4 regions of the Paenibacillus sp. M2 genome follow, and region 1 is predicted to be linked to each of the others. Evidence: riboswitches for the same ligand, from Rfam matches in the RefSeq annotation. Region 1 holds a riboswitch; each other region holds the start of a gene.
What was found. A riboswitch is a leader RNA that binds a small molecule or an ion and turns the genes downstream of it on or off. The one in region 1 is predicted to bind thiamine pyrophosphate.
Positions count from the first base shown of each region.

Region 2: another riboswitch for thiamine pyrophosphate. It lies ahead of tenA (thiaminase II); the one in region 1 lies ahead of ACETMN_RS04660 (ECF transporter S component).
Region 3: another riboswitch for thiamine pyrophosphate. It lies ahead of ACETMN_RS02445 (ABC transporter substrate-binding protein); the one in region 1 lies ahead of ACETMN_RS04660 (ECF transporter S component).
Region 4: another riboswitch for thiamine pyrophosphate. It lies ahead of ACETMN_RS18445 (thiamine phosphate synthase); the one in region 1 lies ahead of ACETMN_RS04660 (ECF transporter S component).

Region 1 is NZ_CP169648.1:1,007,314-1,013,044, forward strand. Features, by position in the region: gene ACETMN_RS04650 (pectate lyase) at 95-763, shown strand; gene ACETMN_RS04655 (copper amine oxidase N-terminal domain-containing protein) at 942-1,889, opposite strand; TPP riboswitch at 2,055-2,165, shown strand; gene ACETMN_RS04660 (ECF transporter S component) at 2,433-3,026, shown strand; gene ACETMN_RS04665 (ABC transporter ATP-binding protein) at 3,027-4,604, shown strand; gene ACETMN_RS04670 (energy-coupling factor transporter transmembrane component T family protein) at 4,579-5,373, shown strand; gene ACETMN_RS04675 (PQQ-binding-like beta-propeller repeat protein) at 5,475-5,731, shown strand, end outside.
Region 2 is NZ_CP169648.1:3,700,236-3,705,966, reverse strand. Features, by position in the region: gene ACETMN_RS16680 (nucleotidyltransferase domain-containing protein) at 1-242, opposite strand, end outside; gene ACETMN_RS16675 (CD3324 family protein) at 399-665, opposite strand; gene tenA (thiaminase II) at 998-1,660, opposite strand; TPP riboswitch at 1,774-1,871, opposite strand; gene ACETMN_RS16665 (endo-1,4-beta-xylanase) at 2,079-4,751, opposite strand; gene ACETMN_RS16660 (collagen-like protein) at 5,239-5,622, shown strand; gene ACETMN_RS16655 (ABC-F family ATP-binding cassette domain-containing protein) at 5,693-5,731, opposite strand, start outside.
Region 3 is NZ_CP169648.1:504,120-509,850, reverse strand. Features, by position in the region: gene ACETMN_RS02455 (hypothetical protein) at 1-440, opposite strand, end outside; gene ACETMN_RS02450 (phospholipase D-like domain-containing protein) at 611-2,011, opposite strand; TPP riboswitch at 2,446-2,558, shown strand; gene ACETMN_RS02445 (ABC transporter substrate-binding protein) at 2,766-3,806, shown strand; gene ACETMN_RS02440 (MTH1187 family thiamine-binding protein) at 4,031-4,321, shown strand; gene ACETMN_RS02435 (ABC transporter permease) at 4,321-5,079, shown strand; gene ACETMN_RS02430 (ABC transporter ATP-binding protein) at 5,117-5,731, shown strand, end outside.
Region 4 is NZ_CP169648.1:4,113,920-4,119,650, forward strand. Features, by position in the region: gene thiO (glycine oxidase ThiO) at 1-920, opposite strand, end outside; gene ACETMN_RS18445 (thiamine phosphate synthase) at 938-1,633, opposite strand; TPP riboswitch at 1,826-1,935, opposite strand; gene ACETMN_RS18450 (ABC-F family ATP-binding cassette domain-containing protein) at 2,011-3,561, opposite strand; gene ACETMN_RS18455 (hypothetical protein) at 3,700-4,683, opposite strand; gene ACETMN_RS18460 (hypothetical protein) at 4,670-5,221, opposite strand; gene ACETMN_RS18465 (hypothetical protein) at 5,218-5,616, opposite strand; gene ACETMN_RS18470 (hypothetical protein) at 5,633-5,731, opposite strand, start outside.

The DNA.
Region 1 (5,731 bases):
TGGGTCGGACAGAGGTGCACCTCTGACGATCTTCCAGGACAAGCTCAGGCTTGTACAATATCAAATAACGAGAGAATAAGGGAGGAATAAAGTTATGAAAAAAATGTTGACGTTGTTGCTGTCCGCTGGTTTGGTTGCTTCTATATTTGGTGCCGTTCCGGCTGCGGCTGCACCTACCGTTGTAAATTCAACCATTGTGGTTCCAAAGGGCACGACCTATGACGGCCAAGGTAAAACATTTGTAGCCAATCCTTCCACACTGGGCGACGGATCTCAAGCAGAAAATCAGAAGCCAGTCTTTCGTCTGAAGGCAGGGGCCACGCTCAAAAACGTAAACATTGGATCACCAGCTGCTGATGGTGTTCATTGTTATGGCAACTGTAATATATCGAATGTGGTCTGGCAGGACGTGGGCGAGGATGCACTGACATTGAAGTCTGCCGGAACGGTTAACATTACCGGTGGGGCAGCGTATAAGGCTTATGATAAAGTGTTCCAGATGAATGCAGCTGGAACAATTAACATCAAAAATTTCCGTGCAGATGATATTGGCAAACTGGTTCGCCAAAATGGTGGAACTTCCTTCGCAGTTAACATGACGCTGGATAACTCCAACATTTCCAATGTAAAAGATTCGATTATGCGTACAGACAGCAGCACATCACAAGGGAAAATTACGAATACCCGTTATTCCAAAGTACCAACGTTGTTCAAGGGGTTTGCTTCAGGGAAAACGAGCCAGTCAGGGAACACGCAATATTAGACAGGAGATTGAATCGCGGGAGTTGGTAAAAGTTTAAGCTCCGCTTGTAATTTGAAGTTAAAATATAACGCCAAAAAGAGCGTCCCAAGGTCATTGCCACAATGACTTTGAGGGCGCTCTTTGTAATGCAGATGTGATAATATTTCTGCTGAGCAATGTCTTATAGAGGATGCTCAGACTATTTCTCTCCCGGAACTTCAACGATGACTTTGCCTTTCTCGGGGACAACAGAACCGGTATCAATAGAGCCCAATTTGTTCATGATCTCGTAAGAGGTTTCTTCAAGCATGCGAGAGTACTTGAATGATACGAGTGTTTGACCTGTTACGGAAGGACGAGTCCCTGCTTCAGCAACGGCTTTGTTTTTAATAAAGAACAGGTCACCGATGGTTCCGGCATTTTTGCTGATGTTAGCCTGCCATTGTAGCAGTGCACTTCCATTTTTAAGGATATAATAACTGATCAGATCGTTATCCTCAACAACGAAGAAACGATCTTTTTTACCTTGCTCAAAGATGTATTCAATGGATGAATCCACCGGACCCAAAGGATTGCGAATGTACAGACGTGCTTGTCCCAGTTCAGAGAAGCGTGGCAGATGCAGTGCGGCTTCACGCGCCACAGTCAGATCGGAACTGTTATATTCTTTTACAATCGTAGCGTCGGTAGTGTAAATGTAGGCTTCCTTGGCCTTCTGGTTCCACTGCACCTTGGCACCAAAAGCTTCACCGATGGCACGGAGCGGAAGCATCGCTTTACCATTCACCAGAATCGGCGCTGAGGATAATGTCGCATTCTGACCGTTTTTCTTCATTGTTTTGCTGTTAGATGTAAGGACATACTTATCGCTGCCTGTGCTAATGCTGATCTCTTTTGTTTTGTTATTGTAACCAAACGTATAGTTTCCGAGGAATTGAAGCTCCGTCAATGCCACGTACGTAATACCCTGCCGTATGACAACATCATATTGAGCTTGAACATTGTTAATATAAGCTGTGGGTTTAGTTGCTGCGGCTTCCGCCATAGTGGATGAGAGTAAGGCAGGTGCCGTGCCTGCGGTGAGTATCGAAGCGGCAAGGACCATTTTCCATGTTTTAAGCTGCCAAACAGAATTGTAATCTTTCATCACTATCAATCTCCCTTCTAATGTTTAAGACGGACTACATAACCTAAATGTTTCATATTATGGAAATTTAACCATCAGATTCTTTCCCCTGTTACCCCAAATGAAGCATGATGATTTTTCTAGGGATTGCCACAAATACCCATCTGATGTACATTAGAAGCAATGAAATAAGTGAACCGGGAGCTCAATGAAGTTGGGCTGAGAGAGTGGCCTTGTGCCGCTGACCGTACATCTGATCTGGGTAATGCCAGCGTAGAGAACATGGATTTGCGATATGTAAGGGTGAATTGTGAGAATGAACGTGGATGAACAACAGAACTCTTTGAACTGTGGTGGTGTATCTGCCATGACGGAGGGGCGCTGGTTGATATTCCATATTTTTGACATCCACCCAATACATCATTGTGAGGATTGTACACTGTACGTAAGGCCTGCCCGGAACCGGGGAGGCTTTTTCGTTTATTTTTAGAGGTTGTTCAACCAGTCTTTTTGAACACACACTTTTACAACCCCCACAGGGAACAAAGGAAGGACGTAGAGAACATGGCAACAACAGCAGGCAACAAGCGATTGAAACTAACGGATATTCTGGTAACCATCGTGATCGCAGTAGTGTTTGGGGTGATCTACAAGATATGGGGACCTACATATGACTTGATGAAACCCTTTGGTGTTCATGCGGAGCAGATGATCTACGGCATGTGGTTTATGGCGGGCACGTTTGCTTTTGTTATCATTCGTAAACCTGGCGTGGCTATTCTAGCCGAGGTTGCGGCTTCAACGGTAAGTGCTTTTCTGGGCAGTGAATGGGGCATGTCCACACTTGTATACGGTCTGTTGCAAGGATTGGGAGCCGAGATATTCTTCGCCGCATTTTTGTATCGTAAAACCAACCTGTTTGTCACCTGTCTTGCAGCCATAGGAGCCGCAGCGGCTTCGCTTTTGCTGGATTATCAGTACGGGTATATTGATTCACTCTCGGCCTGGAATTATACGTTATTTATCGGATTCCGCTTCATCGGAAGCATCTTGATTGCAGGAGTGTTTGCTTATTATCTCGCCAAAGCATTGGAACTGACCGGTGTAACACGCTCAATCAGACCAGTATCCAAACAAGATTATGAGGCGCTGGATTAGATGAGCGTAGAGGGGAATTCGCAAGCGGTAAGTGTGACAAATCTAAGATGCAAGTTCCCGGGAGAGAAAGCCTTGGTATTTCAAGGCTTGTCTCTTTCTGTGCGTCAAGGGGAGAAAGTGCTGTTGCTTGGCCCAAGCGGCTCCGGTAAATCGACGTTATTGCAAATTCTGAGCGGTTTAATTCCACGTTCAGTTGAAATTCCGATGAAATGTGATGATATTCAGGTTCCCGCCAGAGCAGGAGTAGTCTTTCAGGATCCGGATACCCAGTTCTGTATGTCCTTTACGGATGAAGAGATCGCATTTGTTCTGGAAAACCGAAATATTCCGCGTGAAAAGATGCCAGGGCTGATTGAATATTATCTGAAACAAGTGGGGTTATCCTTTGAACAGAATCGTGTATTGATCCAGTCCATGTCTCAGGGGATGAAGCAGCGTCTCGCGATTGCTTCAATGCTTGCCATGGACCCGGAGGTATTGTTTTTGGATGAACCCACTGCACTGCTGGATGATGAGGGTACTTCCCAAGTGTGGGATACCGTTAAACGGATCGCCAGTGACAAAACGATCATCATCGTTGAACACAAAATAAACGAGATTGTGGATATGGTCGACCGCATCATTGTCTTATCACCTGAAGGAAAGATTGTGGCGGATGGGCCAGCACAGCAGGTATTCACGGATGAACGGAGCAAGTTGAGGGATTATGGAATCTGGTATCCAGGCGTGTGGGAAGAGCATGAGCAGGAGAGGGCAACAAAAGAAGAAAAGGGAAGTGCTTCTGGAGAGCTTCAATTGTGTGTGGACCAAGGCATCTCAAGTTTGGAAGCACAGCAATCGTCTGGTTTATCCGATACACCGGGTATATCCCCCATATCTCACGTCTCATCCATATTACCTGTATCACCCGCCTATCAGCCTGCACTGGACTTGCAGCAGTTCACCGGATGGCGTGGGAAAACACCTTTCATTCAGGTGGAGCAGGCCAAGGTATGGCATGGAGACTGGATTGGTATTGTCGGAGCTAATGGAGCAGGCAAGAGTTCATTGTTGTTATCTCTGATGAATATCCTGAAAACAACAGGTCATTATGAGGTGGAAAGTCAGCCTTCTGGCAAAACGGAACAGCTTGCAGATCGAATCGCGTTTGTATTTCAGAACCCGGAGTTTCAATTTGTAACCAACACCGTCGCGGAAGAAGTGGAATTCTCATTGCTGGGGGGCAGGCTTACAACGGAAGAAAGACATGCCAGAACTACTCATATGTTAAATCAATTTGGACTAGTCGACTTGTCCGAGCGCCACCCCTATCAATTATCGATGGGGCAGAAACGACGTTTGAGCGTGGCATCCGCATTGGTCAGAGAGCAGCGAATTCTGTTGCTGGATGAACCCACTTTTGGACAGGATGCCCGCAATACGTTTGCCATGTTAGCACAGCTGGAGCAATTGCGGAGAGAGGGAACAGCCATTGTTATGGTTACCCATGATCGTGAAATTGTAAAAAGATATTGCACCCGAATCTGGACGGTGGATGAGGGGAGGTTATCTGATGCAACTGTCGTTTCCTCACCGTGAAACTTGGCTTCATAACGTCAATCCGGGATTAAAGATGATCATTCTGACGATGATGTTTGTCATCGTTATCCTCATTCACAATCTGAATGTAATGGCCAATGTTGCGGTGGCGATGATGTTATTACTGTGCTGGACAGGTCATCCGTGGTACAGATTGATACTGTATGCATCACCATTTATTCTGGTTTTTATCTCCACGTCTACAGGCATGATGATGTTTGGTAAGGGTGAGACCACATGGTATAAGTGGGGATTGATCCACATAACCGAAGAGAGTTTCTATCGCGGTATACACTTGGGTTTTCGCTCGCTGACTATGGCCGCGGCTGGGTTACTCTTTGGTCTCACGACCAAGCCAGTACGGCTGTTTTATTCCCTGATGCAGCAGTGGCGGCTTCCCGCAAAATATGCCTATAGCTTTCTGGCCGCAATGCGCATGATCCCGATTTTGCTGGATGAATTCCAGACGCTCCGTTACGCTATTCGTATTCGTGGAACACAGCAACGTGGCTCTCGCTGGAACGTGTATGGTACACTCAAGCGTTACGCTATTCCGCTGCTGGCACAGAGCATTCGCCGTGCACAGCGAATGGCGGTAGCGATGGAAGCGAAAGGATTTACGGATGGCGCGAGCCGAACATATTACATTCAGATTGGCTATTCGCGAGCTGATCTGTGGTTTGTATTTTATTATATGCTCACCTTAACAGCTGCTTATTACATCGGGGTTACCTTTCCTTATCATGCTGCGATGGTGGATGTAAGGTAATATTGGGAGATAGATAGAAATATATTGAGGTAAACGGTAACTTTTTCCTTTTTACTGCGTCTCTATTGGAAATAACTTCTAATGGATGGGGATGAACGAGAGTGAAGACGGGTCCTGGCTGGCAGAGAACGGGGTACAAATGGATTACCATGACTGGATTAACAGCTGTGCTGTTGACGGGATGGATGCTGCTGGATTCACAAAAGGTAGTGCTTAGAGGACAAGCTTCGGTTACAACGCCCCAAGCTTTGGGGGTAAGTCCCCAAGCCTTATCAACAAAGTCGGCCTATAAACAAGGAGAATCCGTTACGCTCATGAATGATATCCCCCTGTTTCAAAACAGGAGGGACAGCAGTGT
Region 2 (5,731 bases), 2.7 Mb from region 1:
CAATAGATATCATATCCAACGTCATCCAAGATGAAGCAATCGGATATTTCCCATCCCTTTTCTGTATTATTTATGATGACTAAATCAAGATCGCTCTTCTCGTGAAAGTCACCGGTGCTAAATGAACCAGTAAGCCCAATAATGGCGATATCCTCTAGAAAATCTCTTTTTACGCGTTCAATCACCATGTTAATGAGCAGTTCATTTTTGTCCAGCAGCTTCTTCTTTATGATTTCGTTCATTCGTTACACCTCTTTGTATGATCCGGCCGTCCTTCATCACAACAACCTTAACTTGAGTCTATCGATTTAGAGGTGCGGTTACTATGTATAAGTTGATTTAAGTCATCTTTGCACAAAATCCGCTAAACCGTCGAAACGACGAGTTAGCGGATTTCATTAGTTCTTTGTATAGACTATTTTCTTTATGCTTTCGCAGGACAAGAAATACCGACCCGCCAACTCCTCTATCCTGACTCCATTGCAGAATAAGGATTTAATCTCAGCGTTTCGAGCAGAGACCCTACTCTTGCTCTCTGTTTTCTCGCCCCATTTTAGGTGCGCCTCTTTGGGTTTTGGGATATAAACCAATTCCCCTTGAACGTATTCTTGAATGATCCGTAACAATTCTTCCGGAAAAATAGACTCGGCTTTTGAATATTTCATGGGCCTCACTCCTTATTTAATAGATCAATAAGGTGCAAAGCCAGTTAGTAGAATATTACGATTCGTCGTTGGCAATGTGATTATTCCCGGGCTCTATGCAAAGCATTGCCATATCCTTCACTGGCTTTGCATAGAGCCGTGCATGTAAGAACCCTACCCCGATTGTTTTCAATAGCCTCACCTCCATAGAAAATAGATAGTTGCTATTTGCTTATTATATCAGGGCTTGTTGTTGAAATGTTTAATCATCTCTTTTGGGGCTGACACGTTCTGATTATTCGCTGTACTCATCTTGATTAGCTGCTCTCTAATTGAATTAACTAACATTGAACTCAAGGCTCCAGCCCCCATGACATCTCCCAAAAATCAAGCTCAAAACGACTGCACATCACGAAAATATCCTCCATCCGTTGGTACGTTCCCTCGCTACAGCCTTCTAATAGTTTATCCGTTAACGTCACAAGGGATTGATTGCTGTTGTTGTATTCAGAGGAAGCATATCCTGTGATCCACTCTCCGTAAAAAGGATGCTCAGCTGCACCTGGTTTTTGAGCAAGGACTTGACCAATCTCTGCATAACTCCATGAGCAGGCCAGAATGGATACAAGTACTTCTGCTATGCCACCCGCATGGGAAACAGAGAGCATATAGTTAGTGTAAGCTGCATTTTTCAGTGCAGGTTTTACCTGAAAAACATGATCCTCTGTAATTCCTAATCGCTCCATATAAGAACGATGAATTTTCATTTCGCCATTCAAGATGTTATCTACGTTTTTACTAAAAAACTGCATCAATTTGGGATCGTGCGACTTGACGATACCTAGTGCAAATACACGGGCATAATCATACAGGTACAAGTAGTCTTGCAGCAAATAATAACGAAATTGTTCGACCGGTAAGGAACCATCTCCGATTCCTTTAACAAAGGGATGCTCGAGACATTCCTTCCACACGGGCTGTGCTGCCTGATACAGTCTCTCTGAAATAGTCAACATATGTTCCTCCAATTCATAATGTACGTATTTAAAAACAAAAAAACGAAACATCCTATGGATGTTTCGCAGACAAATACACTAAAACAAGGGGGGTTCGCATGAGCTACCCAAGTCAGCGTTTCATCGTTGCATCCCTACGTTGGCATTATCCAAATCAGGTAAGGTCGGTTTAACACCCTCTCAGCCGGTTAAGGCTCCCTCGCAAACGGTTGTATGTAGTTGATAACTTTCTTATCCCCATAAAAGAGAAAATAACATCCATTTAGTATATCAAGGGCTGTTAAATATAGTCAAGGCAGATTGTATCGCCCCTTATCACCCTTCGGTGACGTATGTAAACGATGAAAACCATCACAACAATGGTTGAGTTTTAGCCACTGTTATGATGGTTTCTATTCTTGCAATTACTGCCGATGGTTTAATGCCCGAGTTTGTTCTTTCCAACAAAAGTGATTATTCCGTACTGGGAAGTGTTTCTCCAGCTCTCATTGGTCATATCATTCCACTTGGCTACGTTCTGCTTACCTCCGCCCTGGTTGTCGTTAATTTGAAGCTCGAAACCGAGAACATTTCCAGCTTTGGGTGTCAGTGAATGTAATTGGATTCTTGCTTCTACGAGATATCCTTTATTTGTTTTCTTCACAGCACTTACAAGGCGTCCGGGTGAGGCCCCCCCTGCAAAGGTTCCCACATTGTCTGCACTGATTCTGAACTGGGCATCATCATATTGAAAATACGGTGTGCGCTGGTGATTCTCGTCCAGGAAAATCTCAACCGAATCCTGATCCCATGGGTTAATGCTGTCTGTAATGATGTTTGGATCAGTGACGTCGATCAGCAGGTATAGATACTCACCTGACCACATTGCGCGAGCCACTGCCTCTGCACCTTCGCTCTGGTTCAACCGTTTTACTTCAAATGGTACAGCCTTATTCCATGATGCGTCTTTCTTCCCATCAATCTGAACAATCCCTTGCACAGCTTGTGCAGATTTGGGCATAGGAGCAAGTTGAATCACGCCGTATTTGCTTGTATCTTGCTCCTGTGATTGTGTTCGATCATTCCAGTACAGTGGATTATAATGTTGTGCCCCACTTGCACCGCCGTCAGTCACACGGATATCCAAGCCGGCTTCATATTCTGATCCGACTTGGATACCACCCCATGGAATGGACAATTCAACCTGATATCCGACTTTTGTCTCACGTACACGATATGAACGTTGCTCCGCGCCCTCAGCTTTACCCGACCGCTTAATGATTACATGTCGGTCATCTGCTTCATATGAGGTGGTCTTGCCATTATTGAGATCAATAAAGAGTTCTACTCTGTCATTCACGTCAGCCTTCGCATCCTGAACATCCACAAGGATATATAGGTTACTTTGATCCCATAAGGTGCGGAAACTAGCTGATCCTGAAGAATCACCCTTCAGTGGAGTAGACACCGCTTTGTTCCAGAGCGGATCTTGTGACTGTTTTTTGATATCCGGTTTACCTGAAAGTGAGACGGCTCTCTGTGTCAACACAGGCAAGCTGGATTCATCCACGAGTCCCCAGTATGCTTTTTTGGCCTTCAGGGCTGAATCAAACAGCATAGCCTGGTTGTTGTAAGACTTCTCATCTTGGAGTCCCCATAAGGTAACTGAAGATATGTGATCTTTGTGTTTTTTGTACAAATCCAACAGTTCCTTATATCGATACGCCTGCTTTACCGCAACTTCATCGGACATCTCTTCACCAAATGGAATTCCGCTATCCACATCCAGTTCCGTGATCTGAATATCCAATCCAAGTTCGGCGAACATGTTGATCGTTTTTTCAATTTCGCCGATGGGCGGGGATTCCATGTTATAGTGGGATTGCAAACCCACACCATCGATGAGCCCCTTCTCTTTCAGTCGTTTGACCAACCGATACATATGCTCTCTTTTCTCAGGGATTTCCGTGAAGTATTCGTTGTAGTATAATTTGGCATCCGGATCGGCTGCACGGGCGAATTCATAGGTTTTCTCAATGTAATCCGGACCGATTAGTTCATAAAAGGGACTTTTACGTAAACCGTTGGCATCACCATTGCTATCCGCAATCGCCTCGTTTACCACATCCCAGGCATAGATCTTACCTTTGTATCGGGTCATGACGGTTTCAACGTAATCCTGAATCCGGGCAAGTAGTAATTCTCGACTCGCAGGGTTACCCTGAGGTTCCTTGAACATCCACTCTGCAGCATCAATATGCCACAACAACGCATGTGCGCGTACGCCCATACCATGTTCCTCGGCGAACTGAACATATTGATCGGCTGCCTCGAACTCATAAACACCTTCGGAAGGAGAAATGTACTTCGGTTTCATCTCATAGGTTGCGGTCAAGCTGTTAAAGTGTTTTGTGAGCAGTTGTCCATATGCGCCTTCCAACTGCCAGCGATACACCGCTGCACCAATGGGGAAATCATCTTGATACAGGTCCTCCAGAGATCGAATCCCTTCTTCAATCTCCAGTTGCTCGGCCAGAGTAAATGATACATCATCCACATAGAACGATAACGTATCTACGCTATCTTCAGAGATGTAGGGTGTTTCGATGAACAAATTCAATTCAGTGGGATCATCGCTATATTGAAATTTTCCGGTGATCTTGTGCCATGTATTCCATTCTGCTTTGGCAATCTTCACGCTGCCGATCGGGTTCCAGCTTTCGGCATTTGTTTTTTTATATGTGGTAAGCTGTAGTGTTTGATCCGTGGTGGGCTGCTGGGTAAGTCTTACATATGCCGTAATTTCGTACTCTTGGTTACGCTTAAGCAGATCCTTCATGGATAACATCGGCCCATGATAGGAACGCTCACGGTTGGCGACCAGCATACTGGACTGACCTTCGTGTGCTTCCTGCTGTGTCACTGTCAGAATTTCACTACCGACACGTGGATTCCATCCTTGAAGTGTACCGTCTTCAAAGTTTGTGCTCATATGACCTCCCTCCACTTCCGTAACTGCCTTGGCTGCATGTGAGACATTCGAAAATGGAAGCATGGCGAGTACCAGCACAAGAACCAAGGCTGTTATATTCCATCGACCTAACCGTTTCATACAATTCCTCCTCTTGATTTGGTCTAAGTATTTCTGAACGGATTAACATCCAGATAAATAGATTATAGTTCTTTGGATAGCGCTTACATATAACAAATTTCCAATAGTTATAATAAAAAGTTATCATTTGGTAATCTTGTGTGAGTTAGGAAGCTGGAAATCCAACTCTGTTTTTGCTTTGGTCCGTTATTTTTGCCGGAATTCGATTTGGATATAAAAAAGACCAAAACGATATGCCTTCCCCTACTTACATAAGGAAAATGCAAAATCATTTTGGTCATGCCTGCTTTACCAGTAACAGCCAAACACTGCTAATATTCAATTCGTTATAATAAATTAGTTAGCAATCACTTTATTCGACATTTTTCTGCAATTTAATTTGCTTGATTCGACTTGATTTTTAGCGGCCTTCTATAGGCTTCCACCCATTCCCCTGCTCAATTGCCTACATACAATACATTAGACTAATGAACAGGAGTGATGTGATATGACATTTTTACCTCCTTTTGGACCTGGTGGAGGCTTTGGCGGACCTGGGGGTCCCGGAGGACCGGGAGGACCCGGTGGAATTCCTGGTCCTCCACCGTTCCCCGGGGGTGGAGGCGGCGGACCACAAGGCGTGCAGGCACCTACCGGACCGCCACCATCATTCATTCCACAGCAACCCGCTTCGTTATATGCGGTAGATCCAAGAGCCATATCCGGTTGCCTGTTTCGTTACACATATATTTGGCCGGATCGTGGTCCCGGCTTCTGGATGTACCCGGTATTTGTAGGTAGAAATTCGGTGGCTGGCTTTCGTTGGAATGGCTTCTTCTGGCTATACACCGGCATTGATCTGCAGCGAATCAGCTCGTTTAGCTGTTTCTAGAAGTAAATCCCCCTGTATGCGGATTAATCCACATACAGGGGGATTTAGATTTATGGAATATTCACCTTGTCTAAAGCAACTTAATCAGCTTTTCTAGCACATCAACCAA
Region 3 (5,731 bases), 500 kb from region 1:
ACGAGTGGTCCCAGAACGATCAACTGATATGGAAGCGCCAGGCTGAAGTTACGAGCGATTGTATGGAGATACGTACGGAGTACGGATGACCCACTTAATTGATCAGCGAGATATGCCGAGATCATTCCATACATGGACATGATCAGAACCATGCCAATCACCATAAAAAATGACATAGCAAGCACACCCAAAATCTTGTTGGACTTGTCAAAGGGCAAGGAAAAAGCAATCTTTCTCGCTACAGGCCCGACAATGAATGACTCCACCAGAAACGCGATGACAAAACATAATATGAATTGAAGCAGTATTTCAAGCGGGGACATCTTGCCGAGTAGCCCACTGTGCCATAGATTGAAGAACATCATGACCAAGACCATCCCTGTACACATCATTAATCCGAAAATAATTTGTTCCTTCTTGCTTGTTGGCAATTCTCTCATCCTCTCTGTTTACCTTCGTAATTATAGAGATGAGTAAACCCTCCACATAAGTGAACATTCCGTGAACAAATCTGATTTTCTTCCCGTGTGATGAATTGCAGGTTGACGCGAGAAACGCAAGTTTCGATGAAGCGGAGAAAAATTCAACCTCAAGAGAATGCAGTTTTTATCTACAACATAAATTTCCAGAGAAAAGACAGTTTGGATAACGCTGTGATTGCTATTCGTTTGAAAACAGAGCCTTTCTGATTCGTAGATTCTGCTGGATGCTCACCTTTAACCGCAAGTGTACTATGTGCACGTTTGATATCCATAGCCTCTGTTAGTTGGTTGGCGAATGCAGAACCGGAAATGACCACAGCAGATTCAGTATTGAGGAAGGCAGATCTGGGATCAAGATTATACGAACCAACCATGCTGAGGTAATCATCCATGACAAATGATTTGCCGTGTATGGAATAAGGGCCTTGGTATTCATAAATAGCCAGACTGGTATCAAGTAACCGCTCTTTAGAGCTTAAGTATCCCGCGAAAGCCAAAGGGTTAGGGGTCTGCTGGATTGAATTGGTTAGCATGACCCATTCTGTTTCTGGATTCATCGACAGATGTACTGCTTTCATCATTTTCTTGGTGGGAATGGCATATGGCGTCTGAAGGTACACTTTCGACTTTGCTTGATTGGCGAAATGAACAAATGCTCTCCACATGATCGGTTCTTTATACAGCCTTTGGATTGGATTGTGAATGAAAGCGACGTGGTCGGAATGAAGAGTTCCTTGAGCCCATTCCTTCGGCAACACTTTAACAAAAGGATCGCTCTGAGCGCGGGCCTTTTTATATAACTCAGCCAGCTGAGCCAGCTCTTTTAATCCTTTTGCATGATGCTGACGTTTTGCATGTTTTTCTGGTTTGGTGAATGGATGGTTCCATAACTGATCTATATATTGTTTCATTTCAACAACCGTGCTGTTCGTATTATCGTTTGGATTGTAAACAAGGACATCCCGATCGAATACATAGTCTTTTGGGGGTTGCGATGCCATGTATTTATCACCAATATTTTGGCCGCCAATAATGCCATATGTGTTGTCGACAAGAAGGATCTTGTCATGCATACGGTTATGCCATGTCCATGGCATAAATAGGTGAAGTGGTTCATAATATCTTAATTCCACATTGGGGTGAGCTGCAATGGCATCTGGAATATCACGCAACTCTCCGCGCATGCTGTGAAAAATCCCGTCTAAAATGATTCGAACATGAACACCCCGATCAGCTGCATCGAATAACGCAGCAAAAAAGAGTTGAGATGTTTTTCCTTTTTGGATGGAGTAATACGCCAGGTCGATGCTTGTTTTCGCCTCTCGAATGGTCTGGATTCTCACCTGACCCGATTGAAAGCCGTCCTCCAGGAGCATTACGCGATCTGTTGTACTTCCTTCTGTTAACGCTTTTTGCATATCCGTATTTTCAATAGTCGATGGAGACGGAACCAAAAATAAAAGGTAAGCCGTGAAAAAAACGTAGACACTATAGGACAAAATAATTGCAATTATGGTTTTAAGGATCATTCAGCACTCCCCCATTTGTATGTAAAAGTATTTATTTGTATAGCAGTACTATCTCCTTTTGTATCTAAATTATGTTGTTTAAATTACTCAAGCTGCACCGCTCAAGGTCAAACGAGCAAAAGCTGATCACTGAAATAGGGAAAGCAGCCCTTATGCGACGAGATATCAAACATCGGATTTGATCTAAGTATTTGTTGGGAGCCCTCCAGATCTTCAGCACTTAGGCTATGACCCACTATCCGGTGCTTCTACACTCAGCCAGATTTCCTTATATGATTCGCAACGATAATTATTGAAAATAACACATCTAAACAGGCTGATATACATCTGTATAAAGGCCTGTTTGATAAGTTCATATCTGTCCCCATCCAGTTCCTGACTGGACACGTTCCACCCGCTGGCCTATAATTACACCTAGTAATGCCCGTAACTTCATAGTTTCCCAGGGGAGTCGGAATTGGCCGGCTGAGAGTGTATCCCACCAAGATACTAACCCTTAGACCTGATCTGGATCATGCCAGCGTAGGAATCGGAGTATATCGAAATGGCACAGCCCTCTGGCTGAACGCCACCTCTCTAACGCCTGCACGCGTCCCGGATTACGGGACGCTTTTTTTGTTTTATTTATCGAAACAAAAATAAGTCATCCAGATCCAACTGGTATAAATCTGTCGATTTATGCAAGATGATTGGATATGAAGCCAAGGAGTACCCCGTGCCAATCGGCCGGACATACCGAAGGAGAGAATCACAGATGAAATGGCGTAAAACAATGGGACTGTTGCTCTTATGTGTACTACTGGTGACCGTGGCCGCATGTGGCGGTAAAGAAGCTGCCCCAGCTGGTCAGAACGGCAACACAAATACGGAAAGCAGCAACAAAGGTGACACTGCCGCCCTGAAAGATATTAAAGTGGTGCTCGACTGGACACCAAATACGAATCATACCGGCCTGTATGCGGCTGTGGGTCAAGGTTTTTACAAGGCTGAGGGCTTGAATGTAGAGATTGTACAACCAGGTGCCGGTGGCGCAGATACAATGGTTGCCTCGAATGAAGTGCCTTTTGGCGTAAGTTATCAGGAAAGTGTAACTCAAGCCCGTACACAAGGTGTTCCACTCGTCTCCATCGCAGCAGTTATTCAGCATAATACATCCGGGTTCGCTGCTCCGGCGGATCGGAATATCAAATCACCGAAAGATTTTGAAGGGAAAACCTATGGCGGTTGGGGTTCGCCTGTGGAAGAAGCCGTGATGCAATCCATTATGGAAAGCGACGGAGCCGATGTATCCAAAGTAAAAAACATTAACATGGGTGACGCTGACTTTTTCACCGCAGTAAAACGGGACATTGATTTCGCGTGGATTTTCTACGCCTGGACGGGGATTGAAGCTGAACTGCGCGGAGAACCGATCGACATGTTATATGTGAAGGATTATTCAGATGCACTGGATTACTACACGCCTGTTCTCGTAACGAACGAGCAGACGATTCAGAACGACCCTGAGTTGGTGAAAGCATTCCTGAAAGCCACTTCAGAAGGATATCAATACGCAATTGATCATCCCGAAGACGCAGCGAATATTCTGATCAAGGCCGTCCCGGATCTGGATAAAGACCTGGTACTGGCAAGCCAGAAATGGCTGAGTCCAAAGTACACGGATGACGCCCCGCGCTGGGGAGAACAGAAACAGGAAGTGTGGCAGAACTACACCGACTGGATGTTTAGCAAAAAACTGCTGGATGAACAGGTCGACGTGAGCAAAGCATATACGAACGCGTTTTTACCCCAATAAAATATCTCATATAAAACGAACTTAATATTTACACGAGGACGGAGAGGACAGAAATAACGTGAAAAAGCGAAGCGGTCGCCTTTATCACCGGATTTTCCCTTTAGAGAAAGGGAATCAAAAAAATCTGGGGATAACAGCGATTGGAAGGTTATTCTGTCATCGAAGTGGCAAGTGTAACCGTCATTAGTTCATTTTATATATCACGAAAGGAGCCGTGATCTCACATGGCAAGCACACTACTTAGCATTCAGGTTATTCCAAAAACGCCAAATGGCGAGAACCCTTATCCTTATGTAGATCGCGCCATTGAAGTTATTCAGCAATCTGGCCTGAAATATCAGGTGAACCCGCTCGACACCACGATGGAGGGGGAACTGGAGGAACTGCTGGAGGTTGTCCGCAAAATGCACGAAGTACTCGTCGAGGCTGGCAGCCCAAGCATCATCTCCCAGATCAAAATCGCCCATAGCCCTACTGGCTTCAGCATGGATACCCTGACGGAGAAGTACCGCTAATGAATGCCTATTTCAAAAGTGTATGGCCGCCCTTCGTGGCGGTTATTCTCTTTATAGCGATATGGCAGGGAGCTGTCTCCCTGTTCCATATCGAGAAATGGATGCTGCCCGCACCGTCCGATATCGCCCGCGAAGCAACAACCCAGGCCGAGCGACTGGGCATGCATGCCTCCGCAACCATTCAGTTAACCCTGATCGGATTCGCGGCCGGCACAGCGGTTGGATTACTGATTGCAATGGTGCTGCATTTAGTTCCTTTTCTCAAGTCAGCCCTGTATCCTTTACTTATTCTTAGTCAAAATATCCCGACCATCGCGCTCGCGCCGCTCCTGTTAATCTGGTTCGGGTTCGGCTTGTTGCCTAAGCTGATTACCATCATATTAGTCTGCTTTTTCCCCGTTGCGGTGGCGGCTATGGACGGCTTGACCCGTACTGACGCGGCCATGATGAACTATATGCGCATGGCTGGTGCGAAACGTCACCATATCTTCTGGAAGCTGGAGCTTCCCCATGCGCTGCCAGCCGTGTTCTCCGGTGTCAAAATCGCTGCTACCTATAGCGTGATGGGTGCCATTATCGCCGAATGGATCGGTGCAGACAAGGGTATTGGTTATTATATGATGCTGCAAAAGTCTGCTTATCGTACGGACCGCCTATTCGTGGCGATCATGATTATTGTCGCGCTCAGCTTGCTGCTCTTCCTGTTCATTGCCCTTCTGGAGAAGCTGCTCGTGCGCTGGCGGCCACAGAAGCGGTAGTAAAGCAAGTAATCTGTAATTAGGAAGTGATGACCATATGAATCGGCAACAGGACGAACACGTCCAGCCTGAACGGGGAGCCCGCGCATTGGAACCAAAGCACGGTGAAAAACTTCACTCGGCTAATCCTGGTCTACCGACAAATACGACTGCTGCTACGGTTCCACCTGCACTGGATGTCGTGGATGTTCATGCATCATTCCGTGAACGGCGGAGCAGGTTACCGGTTCTGAACGGCCTATCCCTGACTGTGGAGCAAGGCGAGTTTGTTGCTATCGTTGGGCCATCCGGCTGTGGCAAAAGCACCCTGTTCCATATCATCGGCGGTCTTCTGAAGCCACAGGAAGGGCGAGTGTTCATGGACGATCATGATGTAACGGGCCAACGTGGCAAGATCAGTTATATGCCACAACAGCCTGCTCTTTTCCCTTGGCGGACCATTGAAGACAATGTACTGCTTGCTGGAGAAGTAGCTTCAAGCGCTCCCCCTCGGACCGAAGCACTTGCAGAAGCTCGTAAGTGGTTAAGCAGCGTGGGTCTTGCCGGGTTCGAGCAGGCATACCCTCATATGCTGTCGGGCGGAATGCAGCAGCGTGCTGCATTCCTGCGCGCCCTGCTCAGTCCGCAGGAACTGATGCTGCTGGACGAACCC
Region 4 (5,731 bases), 3.1 Mb from region 1:
CCAGGCACCCAGTGGGTAGCCGCTGTTAGCAGCTTTTGAACACCCTGTACAGAAACGTTCAAATCCGTTCTGCCTGGCAGACTGGTTGCCCCAAGCCAAACTTCGCCATTGGCTTTGGGAACAATATAGATATCCTCTGCATACACCGTTCTGTCAGGTCTGTACCCTGCATGTTCATCTGAGAACTGAACGGCGGCTATTTCACCTTTCACCGACCACACAGGCAAGCTCAGATTTACATGTCTCATCAACTCTTCACTCTGTAATCCAGCCGCTATAATGACATGTTTGCATTTCATCTCACCGATCGATGTGGTGATCCCCTGCACGCCGTGTTCGTTTGCTTGCACACGTATATCCTGTATGTCCTCCATAACCCGTGCTCCCAATGCTTGAGCGGATTCGGCGTATGCCTTCGTTAGATGGACTGGAAGAATTTCACTCTCGTAAGGTCTGTAATAGGCTCCATACGTATCTCTGTTGAGCCATGATGCCTCCTGTTGCACAACGGAACGATCCCACCATACCTCATCAGTAGAAGCAGACAACGCAGACTTCCGATTGTTCTTATAACTACTTAATTCACCGTATGAACGAAAAGGAGTTAGGAATCCCTGGCGTTGCAGGCCAGTCTCTACCTCACTGAGTGTAGCCATTAGCACCTGTTGTTCGATAAGTAACTGTCTACTCTGCCTGGCGAGCTTAGCCATCAAAGGATGAGCAAAATCCTCACTATCTGCCGCCAGCATTCCAGCCGCCGCGCAAGAAGTGCCTCCTGCAATCGCCGAACTCTCCAGCAACAGCACATCCTGTCCACGGGAAGCAAGCTCATATGCGATGGCACATCCAACAACGCCTCCGCCTACAATAATCGTTTCTGCATGAATCTTATCCGGTCTATCAGTAATGATCTTTTTCATCCTCTCATCTCCTTGATTCAGCGGCTCAGACCTTCTGTAGCAACGATACCCTGCCTTAATAATGCAGCCGCCCGATCCGGGGAAACGCTCGCCCATACATTCGAGATCACAGCAACTCCCTGTGCGCCTGCAGAGCGAATAGCGTGAATGTTTCCCGGTTTGATTCCCCCAATCCCCATGACAGGAATGGAGACACCAGAGCACACTTCAGCCAGAGCATATAATCCTCTTGGTTCAAGATCAGGCTTACTGTTGGTTGAGTAGACATGCCCGAAGAAAAGGTAATCGGCTCCCCGTTCTTCAGCGATTTTTGCCTCATCGATTGAATGAACAGATACACCCAGACGAATTCGCTGGACATTGCTTATAACAGCAGGGTTGTAGTTACGTATAGCCTCTTGCCCCCAATGTACACCGCCATAGATGTCATTCTGTGGTGGCAGTTCTGAACCATTGATAACGATGCGACAAGATGGAACGCCAACACCACGCAGACTTTCAGCCCAACCGATCTTTTGTTGCCATGAGAGTTGTTTCTCTCGTATATGGATGTAGTCCACCCATGGCCAAATGTCCTTTGCAGCTTTTACAAAAGATGCTTGATTCCCTACACCCGTAGATACAACATGCAGTTCAAATGATCCGTGTACACGTTCATGAGAAATTACCGTACTGTTCATCTCCTTCCAGGCGTGAATGCTATGAAAACACAAAAAAGCCACTCCCGTAGGGGAGTGGCTGCGTGTTAATTATAGGACCAGATGACTGACTGAAGCATACAGTTCATTTCGTGTAATAAAGCTATAGACCTTATAGCCTTAACGTTATACACGCAACTGCATGTTTCAATTCGTTAAGCAGACGGTTGAAATCCTTTCGAATTGCCGTTGCTCACGTCATTCACTGAAACGCGCTCGCCACTTCCCTACGCTGGTATGATCCAGATCAGGTGCAAAGGGTCCGGAATCGCATTCTTCCATCTCAGCCGCATCGTGCGGCCCCCCTAGTGTTCATATGAAGTTGTAGCCTATGTTACCATAGACGGATTTTTTTGTCACCGTCATTTCTGTTAAACATGGTCTTGAATCTTCTAGTTTTTCTCAGACCATTCTTCGACATTCCATGTTTTGGTAACCCAACCCTCGTAGAAATCAGGTTCATGAGATACAAGTAACACCGTTCCCTTGAATTCTTGCAAAGCACGCTGCAACTCCGCTTTGGCTGTGACATCGAGATGGTTTGTCGGCTCATCGAATAAAATCCAGTTGCTTTCACGCATCAAAAGTTTGCATAAACGAACCTTGGCTTGTTCTCCACCACTCAGCATGTTAAGCGGACGGGTAATGTGCTCATTTTTCAACCCACAGCGAGCGAGATGACCCCGGACCTCATTCTGGGTCAAATGTGAAAACTCATTCCAGACGTCCTCGATAGGCGTGATATTTCCAGCACGAACTTCCTGCTCAAAATAGGCCGTTTCGAGATAATCTCCCAAAAAGGTCTTTCCACTGAGTGGAGATATTTTACCCAGAATTGTTTTCAGCAGTGTCGATTTACCCACACCATTACAACCTACGATGGCAATTTTCTCACCACGTTCAATTGTCATCGTCATTTTGGGCAGCAAAGGATACGTATATCCAATTTCAAAATCAATGCCCTCAAAGACCGTTTTGCTGCTCGCGCGGGCATCCTTGAATTTGAACGTTGGTTTAGCTGCTTCATCCGGACGATCAATACGTTCAATTCTGTCCAGCTGTTTCTCCCGGCTCTTCGCTCGACCTGAAGTTGAAGCACGTGCCTTGTTACGCTGAATGAAATCTTCCTGTTTCTTGATGTACTCTTGCTGTTTCTCGTATGCATCAATATGCTGGGCTTTATTCATATCAGCCATCTCGAGGAACTTGTTATAGTTCGCTGCATATCTCGTTAATTTGGCAAATTCCAAATGATAAATGACATTTACGACTTCATTCATGAATTCCGTGTCATGGGAGATTAAGAGGAACGCGTGCGGGTAGTCCTTCAGGTAACGTGACAACCATTCAATGTGTTCTACATCCAGATAGTTGGTCGGCTCATCCAGCAAAAGCGCTGTAGGTTTCTCGAGCAAAAGCTTGGCAAGAAGCACCTTGGTACGTTGTCCACCACTTAGAGCTGCGACATCTCGATCAAGACCAATTGCGGACAAACCAAGACCATTGGCCATCTCTTCCACTTTTACGTCAATCAGATAAAAGTCGCCCTGTTCCAGTTGTTCCTGAATATCGCCCATCTCTTCTAGCAACTGCTCCAGCTTATCTGGATCTGCATCTGCCATCTGGTCCGTAATATTCATCATTTCTTTTTCCAATTCAAGCAACGGAAGGAATGCATCCTTAAGGACGTCACGAATGGTTTTGCCTGGCGTAAGCTTCGTGTGCTGATCCAGATATCCATAACGGACCTTAGGTGTCCATTCCACTTTTCCACTATCTTTAAGCAATTTACCGGTAAGGATGTTCATTAATGTTGATTTACCCACACCATTGGCACCAACAAGTCCTACGCGCTCTCCGGCAAGTAAACGAAACGATACATTTTTAAATAACGTGCGATCTCCAAAATTGTGACTTACGTTCTCTACTGACAATAAACTCATAAGATGAGGTTGCTCCTATCTATTAGACATTACTTTTGTTATTGTTCCGAAACCCTATTCTAGCACAGGTCCCGTCTTTTCTGAAAGTAATGTAAACAGTTCAGGAACCTCTTACATGATTATGTCATGCAGGCTACCCTAACGATTAGAGCATTTATATTCGAAATAGCCCTGTGTAGCTGCTTGTCTTGCGTCTGTAAACACCTCTTCAGCACGGTAACCATTACCACATGTGGAGGGATAGTAGTACTTGATACCCGTTAAAGGATCTACCCCACCTACGATGGCGGTTTTCTTCACAAGTCTGCCTCCACCAATTGCGTAATTGTTGATCTTCTGGTCACCCACACCTATACCTTGGACAAAGGCCATAATGCCTGTATCGTTAATGGAGTTGTACCAATCTTGCTGCGCAATCAGGGGCATCGTAAACGTATAGGAAATACCGTTCTTTCTGGCAAACTCATTATGGCGGTTAATCACATCAGCCAGATCATCCTGAACAGTAGTCACAATCCGGCTTTGTCTAACTTGCTCAAATACGCTGGTATTCTGAAGTAAAGGAATCTGTGTGGTTGAAGCCAGTTCTTTTTGGAATCCCTCAATCCATTTCCCTGCGCTTGCGTCAAAAGCATATACGTAGTCGTCCAGTGTAAAGTTAATACTGTTACCATCAGAATCTGAATATGTATAAGGTTTCTTGGGACTCCACACTTGCCTGAAAGAATCTTCACGGTGACCCGTCATCTCTGTTTCTGTGGACAACATATAATATCCATCATAATCCAGAATAACCACGGCAGGAATGTAATTAAACATGTTTCGAATAGCTGCGGGATCATCCTGAATCCCCATATTCAAAGCCATCGTCTGCGTAAATGTCAACAAGGCAAGCTCCTTGTCCGCTTTAACAAACTTGGTTGAATCATAACCTGCTTCATCATTTTGTTTCTCATTCTGATGCATGACTGCACCTGCATCCATGACTGCAGTTTGAAGTGCAGATCTGTATCGTTGGCCAAGATATTGAGCCTCTTCGGCATCTTGGGTATGGAGTGAGATGATCCAGAAGAGCGGGAAGAAGATCAGCACAAATACAATGGATAGCTCAGTAATCTTCATTGAGGACCATACCTCCGTATGTTACAAATACTGCTGAAGCCTGAGCCGTGCCACTCAACCATTCACGAATGAGCATGGAAGGTGTACGATTTGTATTCTGGAGCGTCACGGTGAAAAAATCCCCTGTCGTCATCGTATATCTTCGGCCAGGATCATCAACCGGTATCACCCCTGAGGATGGGAATAGTCTTTCTCGAATCTGAGCTGCATAATATCCATCCTGCACTACCTCATAGGTCCCGTTAAAACTGTTATTGTCCATCGGGTCCGTATAATGAGGTACATATTTTTTATGTAAATGTTCCATCGACACCTCATACAGATTGCCCGTCTGTGCCAGTTGCTCCTCAAACTCAGTCAACATTCGAGGTGAGATATATCCTTTCGTGCGGACAGCATCAACAAAACGTGTTACATTCTGAACAGCCGTCATACGTGTTATATCATCCTGCCGATCGGCTGTTTCAGCAGCTGGATACACATAGAGCAGAAGGACTGCGAGCAATACGGCAAGCAGCTTGGATGCGGCATTAATCAATTCATACTGGCCTCCTTCAAAAAAACAATCTTGAGCAGTTCTCCAGTTTCATTTCGTATAAACTCCGGTCTGTAGGTAGCATCAAGCTGGACAGGAATAGTCGCTGTTTTGCTGACAAGTGGATCGATCACATACGATGTCCCATCTACCTCCACAGGAATGCTAGTGCCTGTCATCTGTCTCACAGTATGCAACACTTCCGCACCACTATACTGATACGGATTGGTGGTATGCAGTGTTGTTGCCATCCGACCTTCCATGCCTGCGGTTGTCTGTACTCTGTCGTTCAAGGCCGCTGATAAAATCTTAACATTCTGTTGCCCGTACAGGCAGGCTGTCACAAACAGGACAACCGCCGTACAAAACAACATGAGATGCTGTGTATTCCGGGACATGTTAAACCAACTCCTGTCAGGATTGCTGGAAGATCAGCCCTCTTACCACGTTGGATCGGTCTTTTACGATAATGGCTTTGAATTTACCACTTGGATTGACATATTGATTGTCCTT